Regions from separate parts of the Pantoea sp. nfd-35 genome, predicted to be linked through region 1. Evidence: riboswitches for the same ligand, from Rfam matches in the RefSeq annotation. Region 1 holds a riboswitch; the other holds the start of a gene.

Region 1 (7,380 bases):
ACCGATGTTACTAATTCCCGCCTCACGCAGGTCAGATCGCAGACCTTTTATCAATTCGAGGTCTCGCTCTTCACAATCCGCGAGCAGGCGAAAAATCTCCCATTGCAGGTCCCATTCGTCGATGACAGCCTGATTTTCTCGTAGCTCTTCATCGGTCATTTCGCGACCTTCGTGAGTCATTTCCAGGATGGCAACGGTGGTGATCGAGGTCTTGCTGACTTCAATCGCATGTTCAAGCGTTTCACCGCTTAACTGCGAATGCAGCACTTCACTCAATGCCACGCAGGCATCGATGGCCGGATAGACACCGTAAACCTCAAACGCATCGCCATCGGGAATCGCCGCTTCAAGCTTTTCCAGCTGGCTGTCAAAATTGATCTTCGCATCTTTAACCGTCAGCGTTTCCCAAATCAGATCCAGAATACGGCGGTAAAGTGCAGGATCGGCAAACTCGGTTTGCTGGCAAAAAGCCACGTAGTTGGGATACATGCGCTCGCACAGGCAAGCCATAAACGTCAGGTGTTGCCAGCTTTCCAGCTTTGCCAGACGCAGATGTACAGGGTTTTGTAACATACACAGAGCTCTTATTCGTTTCGCTGGCGGCAGTGTAACCCAAAAGCGCCATACAAACAGTGTTAAAGCGCGCTTTGCCAGCGCAGAAATGCGGGTCGGCGAGATGCCACAGCATCCGCCCAGCGCGTGGGCTCCGGTAAACGGTAGCCCTGTGTGCACTTTTCTACCCATTCCAGAGCGCTGTCCAGACTGACGCGGTGTCCGGTGGCAACAAACAGCGGGTTACAGCGTGCCTTGCTGCGCCATACCCAGCCAATTTGTTCTCCTTTATCCATCAACGGCTGCCGACTGCCGGGCGTTTCATCCAGCGCCTCAACGTGCCCGCACAGACGCTTTTTCGCAACACCGATAGTGGGAACATCCACCATCAACCCAAAATGCGACGCGACACCAAGCCGGCGCGGATGTGAGATACCATGACCATCGACAAATAGCAGATCGGGCTTCTGCTCCAGCATGTCCCAGGCCGCCAGCAGGGCCGGATACTCACGGAAAGAGAGAAAGCCCGGAATGTAAGGCATGGTGGTATCAATGCGCGCGATGCGATATTCCACCAGCTTCATGGACGGATATTCAAGAATAACCAGTGCCGCACGCGTCACTGCGCCTTCCTGCTCAAAACCGACGTCTGCGCCACCAATAAAGCGTGGCGGCAGCACGTCAAAATCATCCTGCCGTACGACTTCTGCGGCCCGTTGGCGTTGCTCCGCGCGAAGAGCGGCGATATCCATTATGACGCCGAATGATACTGGCGTGACAGACGGTGCACCGCCTCAACAAATACGCCGGCATGCTCGGGTGGAACATCCTGATGGATGCCGTGTCCCAGATTGAAAACGTGGCCTTCACCCTGGCCGAATCCTTCCAGAATCGTTGCCACTTCCTGCTCAATTCGCGCCGGGGGTGCATAGAGCATGGAAGGATCCATATTGCCCTGCAAAGCAACTTTGTGGCCGACACGGCGGCGGGCTTCACTGATATCGATAGTCCAGTCCAGACCTAGTGCATCACAGCCCGTTTCAGCAATGGCTTCCAGCCACTGACCACCATTCTTGGTAAACAAGGTGATGGGTACACGACGGCCTTCGTTCTCATGAAGCACGCTGTCGACAATTTTATGCATGTAGTAAAGCGAGAACTCACGATAGTCGTTCCCGGTTAACACGCCGCCCCAGGTGTCAAAGACCATCACCGACTGCGCACCGGCGCGGATCTGGGCATTAAGATAGAGGATGACACTGTCGGCCAGCTTATCCAGCATGGCGTGCAGCGTGGCAGGCTCGGCATACATCATTTTTTTGATCTTAGTGAAGGCTTTGCTGCTTCCCCCTTCAACCATATAGGTCGCCAGCGTCCAGGGGCTGCCTGAGAAGCCAATCAATGGTACTTCGCCGTTGAGGTTTTTACGGATGGTGCGTACCGCATTCATCACGTAACCCAGCTCCTGTTCAGGATCGGGCACCGGCAGGCGATCAACATCAGCACGGCAGGTAATCGGGTTGGAGAAGCACGGGCCTTCGCCTGTTTCGAAGTATAAACCCAGCCCCATCGCATCAGGGATGGTGAGAATATCACTGAAGAGGATCGCCGCATCCAGCTTAAAGCGACGCAGGGGTTGCAGGGTGACTTCGCAGGCCAGTTCGGCATTTTTGCACAGCGACATAAAATCGCCTGCCTGGGCGCGCGTCGCTTTATATTCCGGCAAATAACGCCCGGCTTGCCGCATCATCCATACGGGGGTGACATCTACAGGCTGGCGTAACAGGGCGCGCAAATAACGGTCGTTCTTCAGTTCACTCATCTCAGGACTCTCTCGGTATCAAGCGAGTAGTGTAGCACTCTCACGCCTCAGCGCGGCAGAGGGCCACCGTATCTTCAATTAATCGACGGGCGACGGTACCGGGCGGCGGCAGTAAAGGCAGCGCATCAAAGCGGAACCATCCGGCGTCCAGCAGCTCTTTGCCGTCATGTTGTAACTCGCCGCCATCATATTCCGCCATAAACGCCATCATCAGAGACTGCGGGAAAGGCCAGGGCTGCGAGGTAACATAGCGGACATTCTTCACACGCACGTTGCTCTCTTCCATTACCTCGCGCGCGACGGCCTGTTCAATGGTTTCGCCGACTTCGACGAAACCGGCCAGCACAGTGTAAATGTTATTACGCTGGCGCGCATGGTTAGCCAACAGGATCTCGTCCCCCCGGCGAATGGCGACGATAATGCAGGGCGCAATCTGTGGATAGTAGCGTTCACGGCAGTGGCTGCACAGGCAGGCAAATTCACGCTTGCTGGCGTGCATCTCATGGCCGCAGTAGCCACACCAGCGGTGAGAGCGATAAAATTCGGCCAGCTGTACACCGCGCCCTGCCAACTGAAACAGTCCCGGATCTTCGTTAAGTAACTGCCGCAAAGACAGCATATCCTCCGAACGTGTTTCGCAAATCAGCCAGACATTCTCCCCCTGCCATTCGCCAATTACGCGCCCCTGATGACCCGTCAGGCCAAAATGCTGCGCATTACCGTGAGGCAGGTCTCCTTGCGGTAACCAAATTTTTTGTTCACTGCTGACAATCCACCATCCAGCGTCTACGCTTGAAATTTCGCATTGCATTTATTTCGTCATCCTTAGCGTCAACCCGCACGCTGAAGTCCCGATGTTAAGTGTGTAGATGAACAACTATACCCAAATAATTCTGGTTGCAAGACGGCAACACGCTTATTTCTCCCCGGCAGGCTCGTGGAAAACAAGCGCACTTGACGCATCGCTAATCTGAAATATGAAGGTGCATAACTCATACGGAGTTAACTATGCTCAACCAGTTAGACGTTCTGACCAAACGCGTAGGTGGCAGTAATGAACTGGTCGATTCATGGCTGGCCGCTCGCCGCCAGTTACTGGTTTCTTATTACCATTTGGTCGGTATCAAGCCAAAGAAAGAGGCACTGACGCGTCTGGATGAACAGGCACTTGATAACTTTTGCCATAATCTGGTCGATTACCTTTCATCCGGCCACTTCAGCCTCTATCAACGCCTGATCGGAGAAATGGACGGTACCAGTCCGCTGTTGGCAGCAACGCAGATTTATCCCTCGCTGGAAGCCAACACCGAACAACTGATGAAGCTGTATGACGGACACCTGCAGCAGGCGATTGATGACGATAACTACGTCACCTTTCAGAATGCGCTATCGGAGGTCGGAGAAGCCCTGGAAGGACGCTTTACGCTTGAGGACAAACTCATCCAGATGGCATGGGATAATCACCTAACCCCGCCCGTGGCTAACGACAGCGAAATTGCCCGCCCCGCCTAAAACCTAATCGATTGTAAAAGACTTGTGATTAGCCAAAAGCCCCCTTATGCTGAGTGGGCTTTACGTTTAACGCCGAACGTAGTCGGTGTTTACGGTTGATACGTCATCTACGGGCGCTGTTCATGCTATCCCTTTTTCCGGGGTGAAGCCGATCGGGCGCCGTAGCGAAATCGTTGAAACCTCATCTTGTCGGAGTGCCTAAGGGCTGAGACCGTTAATTCGGGATCCGCGGAACCTGATCAGGTTAGAACCTGCGAAGGGAACAAGAGTAAATTTATACGGTACGCCACCGAATGGTGTCAGCAGTGCCGTTACTCCTTCCGAACTCCGGACAAGCAACCTTCCCTCTTACTGGAATATTGCTATGTCTACTGCTAAAACGACCCGTCGCGAACAACGTGCTCAGGCACAGGAATTCATTGACTCTCTTCAGGGCGGCAGCGCCTTCCCTAATTCAAAACGTATCTGGCTTACCGGCAGCCGCGATGATATCCGTGTCCCAATGCGGGAAATTCAACTCAGCCCTACCCTGACCAGCGGCAGTAAAGAAGCGCCGGTTTATGAGGAGAATGAGCCCGTTCCGGTTTACGATACGGCCGGTGCCTATGGCGATCCCGCCGCACAAATCGACGTGCATCGGGGGCTGGATAAACTGCGGGCGCGCTGGATTGAAGAGCGGAATGACAGCGAAAATCTGGTGCAAATCAGCTCTGCCTACACGCAACAGCGGCTGGCCGATGACGGCCTGGATCACTTGCGTTTTGAACACCTGCCCACACCACGCCGTGCGAAGGCAGGCCACTGCGTTACCCAGCTCCATTATGCTCGTCGGGGCATAATTACGCCGGAGATGGAGTTTATCGCGCTGCGGGAAAATATGGGCCGGGAACGCATCCGCGGCGAGGTGCTGCTGCAGCAGCATCCGGGGCACAGCTTTGGCGCCCATCTGCCAGAAAATATTACCCCTGAGTTTGTGCGTCAGGAAGTGGCTGCCGGGCGCGCTATTATTCCGGCAAATATTAACCATCCCGAATCCGAACCCATGATCATCGGGCGTAACTTTCTGGTGAAAGTGAATGCCAATATCGGCAACTCAGCCGTGACCTCCTCGATTGAAGAAGAGGTTGAAAAGCTGGTGTGGTCAACGCGTTGGGGCGCCGATACCGTCATGGATCTTTCCACCGGCCGCTATATCCACGAAACCCGTGAATGGATTTTGCGTAACAGCCCGGTGCCTATCGGTACGGTACCGATCTATCAGGCGCTTGAGAAAGTTAACGGTGTGGCAGAAGATCTGAACTGGGAAATTTTCCGCGACACATTGCTGGAACAGGCCGAGCAGGGTGTGGATTATTTTACGATTCATGCAGGCGTGCTGCTGCGCTACGTGCCCATGACCGCGAAGCGCCTGACTGGGATTGTCTCGCGTGGTGGTTCCATTATGGCGAAGTGGTGCCTGTCGCATCACAGAGAGAGCTTCCTGTATGAGCACTTCCGCGACATCTGTGAAATTTGTGCGGCCTACGACATCTCATTATCATTAGGTGACGGCCTGCGTCCGGGATCGATTCAGGATGCCAATGACGAAGCGCAGTTTGCGGAACTGCACACCTTAGGTGAGCTGACGAAAATTGCCTGGGAATACGACGTGCAGGTGATGATTGAGGGCCCCGGCCATATTCCCATGCAAATGATCCGTCGCAACATGACCGAACAACTGGAACATTGCCATGAAGCGCCGTTTTACACTCTGGGCCCCCTCACCACTGATATTGCTCCGGGTTACGATCACTTTACCTCCGGCATTGGTGCCGCGATGATTGGCTGGTTCGGCTGCGCCATGCTGTGCTACGTCACGCCCAAAGAGCATTTAGGTCTGCCAAACAAGGAAGATGTTAAACAGGGCTTAATCACGTACAAGATCGCCGCGCACGCAGCCGATCTGGCCAAGGGTCATCCGGGCGCGCAAATCCGCGACAATGCGATGTCCAAAGCACGTTTTGAGTTTCGCTGGGAAGACCAGTTTAATCTTGCACTGGATCCGCATACGGCCCGGGCTTACCACGATGAAACCCTGCCGCAGGAGTCCGGTAAGGTGGCCCACTTCTGCTCTATGTGCGGCCCCAAATTTTGCTCAATGAAAATTACCCAGGAAGTGCGTGACTACGCCGCAAGGCAGGAAGCCGAAGCCCAGGCGATTGAGGTGGGGATGGCGAAAATGTCTGATCATTTTCGTGAGCGCGGCGGTGAGCTGTATCACCCTGCGACCGCAATAAAGGAGGAATAAATGGACGCCTTTCCCGCAACCGCATCACGTCTGGGGCTCTATCCGGTCGTTGACAGCGTGGAATGGATAGAGCGCCTGCTGGAAGCCGGTGTGCGAACCCTTCAGCTTCGGATCAAGGATCAGCCGGACGAGGTGGTTGAACCCATGATTATTCGGGCTATCGCCGCAGGTAAGCGCTATCAGGCACGTCTGTTTATCAATGATTACTGGCAACTGGCGATTAAACATCAGGCCTATGGCGTCCATCTGGGTCAGGAAGATTTAGAGGTCGCTAACCTGCAGCAGATCCTGCACGCAGGCTTGCGGCTGGGACTTTCAACTCATGATGATGCAGAGCTGGATCGGGCGCTGGCACTGCGCCCTTCCTATGTGGCGCTGGGGCACATCTTCCCCACCCAGACGAAGGCCATGCCCTCTTCCCCTCAGGGCGTAGCTGAACTTAAGCGCCATTTGGCCCGGCTGCACGGCATCTCAACAGTCGCGATCGGAGGCATCAGTATTGATCGTGCGCCAGAGGTCCTGGCCACCGGGGTGGGCAGTATTGCGGTGGTGAGCGCGATTACTCAGGCAGAAGACTGGCAGGAGGCCACGCGTGTTCTGCTGCGGCTTGCCGAACCCGAAACGGCGTACTAACGCGCGTCAGCGCCCAGAAATACCTGCAGCCTGTGCAAAAGGCTGTTAAAGAGTGGAAAGCCGCGCACGGCAATGAGTATTACGGCTGGCGCGGTTTTTTTATGCTCAGTAAAGTCACAGGTGTCCGGCCGGAATGGCCGGACCAGGGCCAGTTCCCTCCTCTTTCTGGCCCTGCTCCTCAACCACAGGTAAAGAGGTATGTGCCCTTGGCCGATCGTGGACACATGCCGCTATCGCCTGCTCAACGGCGCTGCCCGTTATCGCCAGTGCCCGTTCAACTTTATCGCTGGCAGGCAAGGCATAGTTCAGGCGCAGGCAGTTGCGATATTTGCCCGAGGCGGAAAACAGCGAACCCACAGCAATCTGTATCCCGGACTTCCGCAGCGTATTGTTAAGTTGCACGGCGTCAAAGGCTTCTGGCAGTTCAATCCACATCAGAAATCCCCCCTGAGGCCGCGTGACGCAGATTCCACAGGGGAAATAGTGCCGAACCCAGCAAATAAAGGTTTCGTAGTTGTGTTGGTAAACCTGACGCATCCGCCGCAGATGGGTCTGGTAATGCCCCTGATGAATA
Region 2 (7,380 bases), 1.8 Mb from region 1:
CTATATCCAACAGAACCTCACCTTTCCCTCCACCATGGTGGACCGTATCGTGCCCGCCATGAATGACGCGGCATTTGACGCCCTGCAACAGCGCATCGGTTCACGGGATCCGGTCGCCGTTGAAGCTGAACCTTTTTTTCAGTGGGTGATCGAGGACCATTTTGTCAGCGGCCGACCGGACTGGGATAAAGCGGGCGCTCAACTGGTGCAGGATGTTCTACCGTTTGAGCAGATGAAGTTGCGCATGCTCAATGGCAGCCATTCGTTTTTAGCTTACCTTGGCTATCTTGCCGGTTACGAACACATCAGCGACTGTATGGCTGATGACGCGTTTCGCGCAGCGGCACGGGCGCTGATGGTCAATGAGCAGGCTCCTACGCTGACCATTCAGGATGTCGATTTATCCGCCTATGCCGATGCGCTTATCGCCCGCTTTGCCAATCGGGCGATTAAGCATCGGACTTATCAGATTGCGACCGACGGGACCCAGAAGCTGCCCCAGCGCTTTCTCGACAGCCTGCGTTGGCATCTGGACCACGGCACGCCGTGTCCCTTGCTGCTGCTGGGCATCGCGGCCTGGATGCGCTATGTCAGCGCAGTGGACGAAAAAGGCGAGCCCATCGAGATCCGCGATCCGCTGAACGCACAACTGGCCACTTGCGTAGCGGAAAGTGATGACGGTGAAGCTCGCGTGCGGGCGTTACTCAACATCAGCAGGGTATTTGGCGACGATCTTGCTAAAAACGATGCGCTGGTGAAACAACTTACCGCCTGTTACCTGCAGCTTGCCGCTCAGGGAGCCCGTGCCAGCGTCCAGCAGGCCATTGCCGGTCCTGAGGTCTGATGCGATCGCCTGATGCCCAGGCCGAAGATAAAACGGACAGCGATATGACACTTTCTTACACCATTACCACCAGCGAACCGGTGAATCAGCAGGTTTACCGCTATCTGCGCCGCGATATCGTGACGTGCGTAATTCAGCCGGGCGCACTGCTCTCGGAAAAAGAGGTTTCCGCCCGGTTCAACCTCTCACGTCAGCCGGTGCGGGAAGCCTTTATCAAGCTCGCGGAGGCCGGTCTGGTTCAGATCCTGCCGCAGCGCGGCACCTTTGTGCGCAGGATCTCGGCTAAACGGGTCGAAGATGGTCGTTTCATTCGTGAGGCCGTGGAGATTGCCGTGGTCCGTCGCGCTGCTGAGGAAATCGAAGAGTCAGGGCTGATGGCGCTGGAGCATAACCTGCAACTGCAACGCATCACCGCTGCCCGTGGCGATAGCCAGATGTTCTTAAGCCTGGACGATGAGTTTCATCGCCTCATCGCTGAGAGCATCGGCTGTCCGCTGGCGTGGGAAACGGTTGAAAACATCAAAGCCACCATGGATCGGGTACGCTATTTAACCCTGAATGACGTTGCGCCCGCCGAAACCCTGATAGAACAGCATGATGCTATTTTTGCGGCGCTGAAGGCAAACGATCCCGTCAAGGCTGAGGCGGCGTTGCGCCATCATTTGCAGGCCATGATGTTTTCGATCACCCCAGTCATCAAGCAAAACAGCGCCTGGTTTGAAGAGGATTAACGCCTTGCCAGTCTGCAAGGCGAAACACGATGGGCTACCACCACTGATGGAAATGGTGCACCGGCCCAATCCCGTTGCCCACTTCCAGCGAATCTGCCGCCAGTAATGCCTGCTGCAGCCAGGCTTTCGCTTCACTGATCGTCGCTTCCCAGCTGTCATGCCGGGGACGTAAGGCCGCGAGCGCGGCGGACAGTGTACAGCCAGTGCCGTGCGTATGACGCGTGTTTACCCGCACGCTGCTAAAGCGCTGACGCCCTGCCCGAGTTAGCAGCCAGTCCGGGCTTTCATCACCATCGAGATGACCGCCTTTCATCAGCACTGCCTGGCAACCCAGCGCCAGTAGCGCTTCGCCCTGGGTGAGCATCTCATCTTCATTGAGGGCAACCTGGCATCCCAGCAGTGCAGCGGCTTCGGGCAGGTTTGGCGTAATCAATGACACCTGTGGCAATAAACGATCTCGCACACAGGCAATCGCATCCGGATTCAGCAGGGCATCGCCGCTTTTAGCCACCATCACCGTATCCAGCACCACAAAGGGAATTTCCCGCCGCTGCAGGCCATGGGCCACCCGCTCGACAATTTCTGTTTCAGACAGCATGCCAATCTTCGCACTGTCGATGCGCACATCATCCAGCACCGAGTCCAGCTGGGCGGTCACAAACTCTGGCGCAACGCGGTATACCGACTGCACGCCGCAGGTATTCTGCGCCACCAGCGCCGTGATCACACTGGTACCGTACGCGCCCAGTGCAGAGAAGGTTTTCAGATCGGCCTGGATACCGGCCCCGCCGCTGGGATCGGTCCCTGCAATCGTCAGGGCATTAATGCGTTTCATCAGGTGCCTCCAGCGTCCAGAGTGCATCCAGGAAAGCAGGCGCAAAGCTACCCGGTCCATCTGCATCCTGCGCGGCCTTTTCTCCAGCCAGCGCCATCACCCGACAGGCGCAGGCGATGTTGATCAGTCGGTCACCTGGCAAACAGGCAAAGGCCGCAACCACCGCTGAAAGCGCACAGCCGGTGCCGACCACCCGCGTCATTAACGGCGAACCGCCCGTAATCGCCCAGGTGCGCTGCCCATCGGTGACATAGTCTACTTCGCCGGTCACGACGACACAGGTATCAAAAGCTTTTGCCAGCTGTTGGGCAGCCTGCAGCGCGGCTTCGGCCGAATGCAGGCTGTCAACACCGCGTCCGCCTGCTGCCTGCTGCGCCAGCGACAGAATCTCTGAGGCATTGCCGCGCACCACTGCAGGCGACTGCGCGAGCAGCTGCTTGCAAAACACGGTGCGCAGCGTCAGCGCGCCGACCGCCACCGGATCCAGTGTCCAGGGCGTGCCCGCCTGATTTGCTGCAAGCACCGCAGCCTGCATCGCTTGCTTACGATCGTGGGTTAGCGTACCGACATTGATAAGCAGCGCATCGGCAACCGCGCTAAACTGCGCCGCTTCTTCAGCGTCGATAACCATGGCCGGAGAGGCATTAAGGGCGAGTAAAACGTTAGCGGTTAGCGTTTGCACCACATCGTTGGTCATACAGTGCACCAGCGGTGACTGACGGCGAAACTGTTGCAGAATGGGCGCGCATTGCGCATCAGAAAGGTGTTGCGGTTGATGTGTCATCATAACTCCCAACCGGCGGACAAGAAGGCGAATGCGGTCAGGCATCAGACTTCCCTACGCTGGCATTATCCAGATCAGGTAATACGGGTTTTTCTCAGCCTTCACAAAGAAGGGCACCCCGAGTCGTCAGGTAAATTCACTTTACCCGTCATCAGCATAAGGTTGAGCCACTGGCAAAGCAACCTTGCCCGCATCAAATCAGATCGTTTAATCCGGGTTTATATTCAACACGCCTTCTTGGGCTTATTCTTGAGATAACAATTATTTACTCAGAGTATCCTGATGAAAACTGGCTTCAGCCTGGTCGCATATTTTATAAAACTGGCGTTACTCATGTCAGGATTGATGCTGGCATTTCAGGCGAGTGCCGCCCCCAGTTTTTCATGTGCGCATCCCAGCGCAATCGAAAAGGTGATTTGTCAGAGCCAGACGTTATCGGCAAAAGATCGGTTAATGGCGCATTTTTTTGATCTCGCGAAAAAAAACGCCACGGCCGGACCTTCGGGGCTCATTACCGCACAACGGCAATGGTTAAAAAACCTGACTAAAATGTGTCTCACTGACCCTCAAGAAAAACGCATTGAAGGATACTACGATCAACGGCTTTTTGAACTCGCTGTCATGGTTCTTTATACCCATCATGGCGAAGCCATTAAGCAAATTCGTAAAATAAATCCCGAGTTAGTGAACATATACGAAGCGATTTATCAGTTTACTTCTCTTCCAGCAGGTTCAACCAGGCATAATAAGGTCACCGAACTCATTCGACCCGCTTTCGAAGTAACAGATAACCACATATTCGAAGATAAAATTCCTGATGCAGAAAGCGCAGCAGAAAATACCAACAACTTCGGCATGTTTCTCTGGCTCATTGCCGAAAATAATCCAGAATCACTTATTATCCCCTGCGAGGCATTTTTACGGCATCCACAAAATATCGTCTGGCTGGAACCGCTGGCCGGTGGTGCAATTGACAGCCGAACCCCCATCAGTGACTGCGAACAAACTCAGCCCACACTGCCGTTGTTTAAGCAATTTATTCATCTGGCGGAAGATGCCACCCCTGTTAGCACAGGGACCATTCGTTTTACAATTTATGCCATTACGCGGGCGGAAATTTCAGCCACGTTAAGTCACAGCATGAAGTTTTTAAAGTCCATCCAATACGGAAAAAATAGCTTATCTGACGACGCACAGCAGTTTATCAAGCAGCATACTGAAGGCTACCAGAATAGCCTTATTGAGCTGGCACACTACTACCAACATGCGTTTAACATGCCGGCGGATACGGCGAATAGCGAAGCCAGACGTTCAATCACGATCCTGCTAAATAACATTACCGATGATGAGTAATAAAAAATGTTAAAAGACGATGAAGCGCCATCTAATATCAAAGGCTTAATTAGCTTACCGCTGATTGTGATTATTGCACTTCTGATGATTATGGCTTATACATCTGTGTCTTCTGGTACATTTATCTTTTCTTTAATAGGGGGCACTTTAATATTAATAAGTTGGGCAATGTGGTTAATATGCGAACTTGTTGCATCTATTTGGGAACGCCGTTGGAAAGATGTCGCGAAAGTTATTTCCCTGCCATTCATTTTCGCTGGCTTAGTGTTCCTTTCTGTCACAGAGTTTAACTATATCAAGTTATTTTTGATTTACCCTAGTTATTATCCCCTTTTTGATATTGCACAATACTACACTCATCAGCCAGTCATCATAAAATGGGATGAGTTTAATGAGGGATTTACCGATCTCGTCTATGCACCTGAAGGTCAGTGGCAAGCCGAGTGCATTTTTGACCGCTGTTCAAAAAAACGTGATCCCGAGCTTAGTATCGTGACCCAACCGTTTATCGGCCACTTCTATCTTCAGGATACGTTGTGGCGTTAACGCCTGTTCAACTGATCAGGGTCGTCATCACCTTATGGTTTCTCTCTGCAAAGCTTTGCGTTGATATGAAAAATTCTCTGCAACCTTTTGCATGATCTGGATCAACTCCCTTCCCTACAAAAAAAGGCTTAATGCTGCGGGCTAAAAATTCTCAAGTAATAGCAGTAGAGTTATTAACACTATTAAGTAATATTTTTCACCATTATTACATCGCCCGGAAGTTAACAAGCCTGCCTACAACATCGCAACAATAAATATTCAAATAATATAGTTAAAAATTACCAGAACACTTCATCCTTTACAGGAAGCATGATGCGATTCTTAGCGCTTATTCCTCATCGTCACCGATGGACCGACATTAGCATCACCCGTCAGGGTGCGGTTTCTCCTTCTGGCCGATATTATTATTCCACCTATCTTTCTGCCCGCTGCCAACGTTGCGATACGGTTATCCATCGGGTTTATTACCGCGATATCAGTGATGATCAGGCGCGTCGCTGGCTGGGATGATCTGGCTGACCGCGCACCCTGTTTTGCCAGGTTACGTGGTTGAAGCAATTTGATAGTCTTGCGGTTACTGAGTCACTGGATTGCTTACACTTATGCCATTCCTGCTGGATACACTAGGACACCAGATCTACCTTTCCGCCCCGCTATTTATCCTGATTTTTCTGGGATTCTGCCTTATCCGGTTTGGCAGATGGCCCGTTACCGTCAGCGAAGGCATGAACCGTTTTGTGTTCAATGTCGCCCTGCCCTGCATGCTGTTTCGCATCATGAGTGATTTTTATAACAGTCCACCGGTCGATGTACGCCTGCTGCTGGCGTTTTTTGGCAGTTGCCTGTTGGTCTTCATTGTGGGACGGATTGTCGCATCGCGCCTGTTTCAGTTGGATGGCGTAGCCGGATCGGTTTTTGCCCTGGGCGGCGTGTTCTCAAACAACGTGATGCTGGGGATTCCGGTTGCTACCGTCCTGCTTGGTCAAGCGGCACTCCCCTCCGTCGCGCTGGTGCTGGTGTTTAACAGCCTGATTCTCTGGACCTTGCTGACGGTATCGGTGGAGTGGTCCAAACAGGGCAGTTTCTCACTGGGAGGCTTTAAACGAACCTTGATCAGCGTGCTGAAAAACCCATTAATCATCGGTATTTTGTCCGGCACGACCTGGAGTCTGCTACAGCGGCCGCTTCCCGTTATTGCCGCTGAACCCTTACGCATGCTGGCCTCGATTGCCGCGCCTCTGTCCCTGATTACCCTTGGCATGAGCCTGGCGCACTACCGGATTCGGGAAGGCTTAAAAGAGAGTTACACCATCTGTGCGTTGAAACTGATTCTGCAACCGCTGTGCGTCTGGGCTATTGCCTGGCTGACCGGGTTACCCGCGCTGGAAAGCAAAGTGGTGGTGCTGCTGGGATCCATGGCGGTGGGCGTGAACGTCTATCTGATGTCGCAGAAATTTAATGTGATAACCGGACCGACGGCCGCGAGCATGCTGTTTTCCACGCTTTTTGCTGCCATTACTACACCGTTATGGATGATGCTGATGACGCTGGCCGGATATTAAAAAGCCCCGCAACACAGGTTACAGGGCTTTCGTCTTACGCGTAAAACTTAGTGCGCAGGCTGGGTGCGAATCAGGTAATCAAACGCGCTCAGTGAGGCTTTTGCTCCTTCACCGCTGGCGATGATGATCTGCTTATAAGGAACGGTGGTGCAGTCCCCTGCGGCGAAAACGCCTTTCAGGCTGGTTTCGCATTTCGCATCGATCATGATTTCGCCCATCTTGTTGCGCTCAACCGCGCCTTCCAGCCAGTTGGTGTTAGGCAGCAGACCGATCTGCACGAAAATGCCCGACAGCGCCAGCTCATGAGTAGTCTGGTTAGTGCGATCCAGATATTGCAGGCCCGTCACCTTACTGCCATCGCCTTTCACTTCCGTGGTTTGTGCATTCAGAATCACATCCACGTTTTTCAGGCTGCGCAGTTTGTCCTGCAGCACTTTATCTGCACGCATTTCACTGGCGAACTCCAGCAGCGTCACGTGTTCAACAATGCCCGCCAGATCGATTGCGGCTTCTACGCCGGAGTTACCGCCGCCAATGACCGCCGTGCGTTTGCCTTTAAACAGCGGGCCGTCGCAGTGTGGGCAGTACGTCACGCCTTTGGTGCGATATTGCTCTTCGCCAGGCACGCCCATGTTGCGCCAGCGCGCACCGGTGGCAAGAATGATACTGCGCGATTTCAGCACCGCGCCGGAGGCCGTTTCAATAGCGTGCAGGCCGCCTTTCAC

Evidence for each region. A riboswitch is a leader RNA that binds a small molecule or an ion and turns the genes downstream of it on or off. The one in region 1 is predicted to bind thiamine pyrophosphate.
Region 2: linked by a shared signal. The riboswitch ahead of thiM (hydroxyethylthiazole kinase) and the one ahead of thiC (phosphomethylpyrimidine synthase ThiC) in region 1 are both predicted to bind thiamine pyrophosphate.

The regions. Positions count from the first base shown of each region.
Region 1 is NZ_CP122403.1:4,245,975-4,253,354, forward strand. Features, by position in the region: gene P9J57_RS19615 (YjaG family protein) at 1-573, opposite strand, end outside; gene nfi (deoxyribonuclease V) at 636-1,304, opposite strand; gene hemE (uroporphyrinogen decarboxylase) at 1,304-2,374, opposite strand; gene nudC (NAD(+) diphosphatase) at 2,415-3,185, opposite strand; gene P9J57_RS19635 (Rsd/AlgQ family anti-sigma factor) at 3,383-3,886, shown strand; TPP riboswitch at 4,067-4,165, shown strand; gene thiC (phosphomethylpyrimidine synthase ThiC) at 4,251-6,173, shown strand; gene thiE (thiamine phosphate synthase) at 6,174-6,806, shown strand; gene P9J57_RS19650 (aminotransferase-like domain-containing protein) at 6,921-7,380, opposite strand, start outside.
Region 2 is NZ_CP122403.1:1,585,771-1,593,150, reverse strand. Features, by position in the region: gene P9J57_RS07465 (mannitol dehydrogenase family protein) at 1-844, shown strand, start outside; gene P9J57_RS07460 (GntR family transcriptional regulator) at 889-1,575, shown strand; gene thiD (bifunctional hydroxymethylpyrimidine kinase/phosphomethylpyrimidine kinase) at 1,610-2,410, opposite strand; gene thiM (hydroxyethylthiazole kinase) at 2,397-3,197, opposite strand; TPP riboswitch at 3,229-3,325, opposite strand; gene P9J57_RS07445 (lysozyme inhibitor LprI family protein) at 3,477-4,547, shown strand; gene P9J57_RS07440 (hypothetical protein) at 4,554-5,093, shown strand; gene P9J57_RS07435 (hypothetical protein) at 5,406-5,603, shown strand; gene P9J57_RS07430 (AEC family transporter) at 5,696-6,655, shown strand; gene ahpF (alkyl hydroperoxide reductase subunit F) at 6,703-7,380, opposite strand, start outside.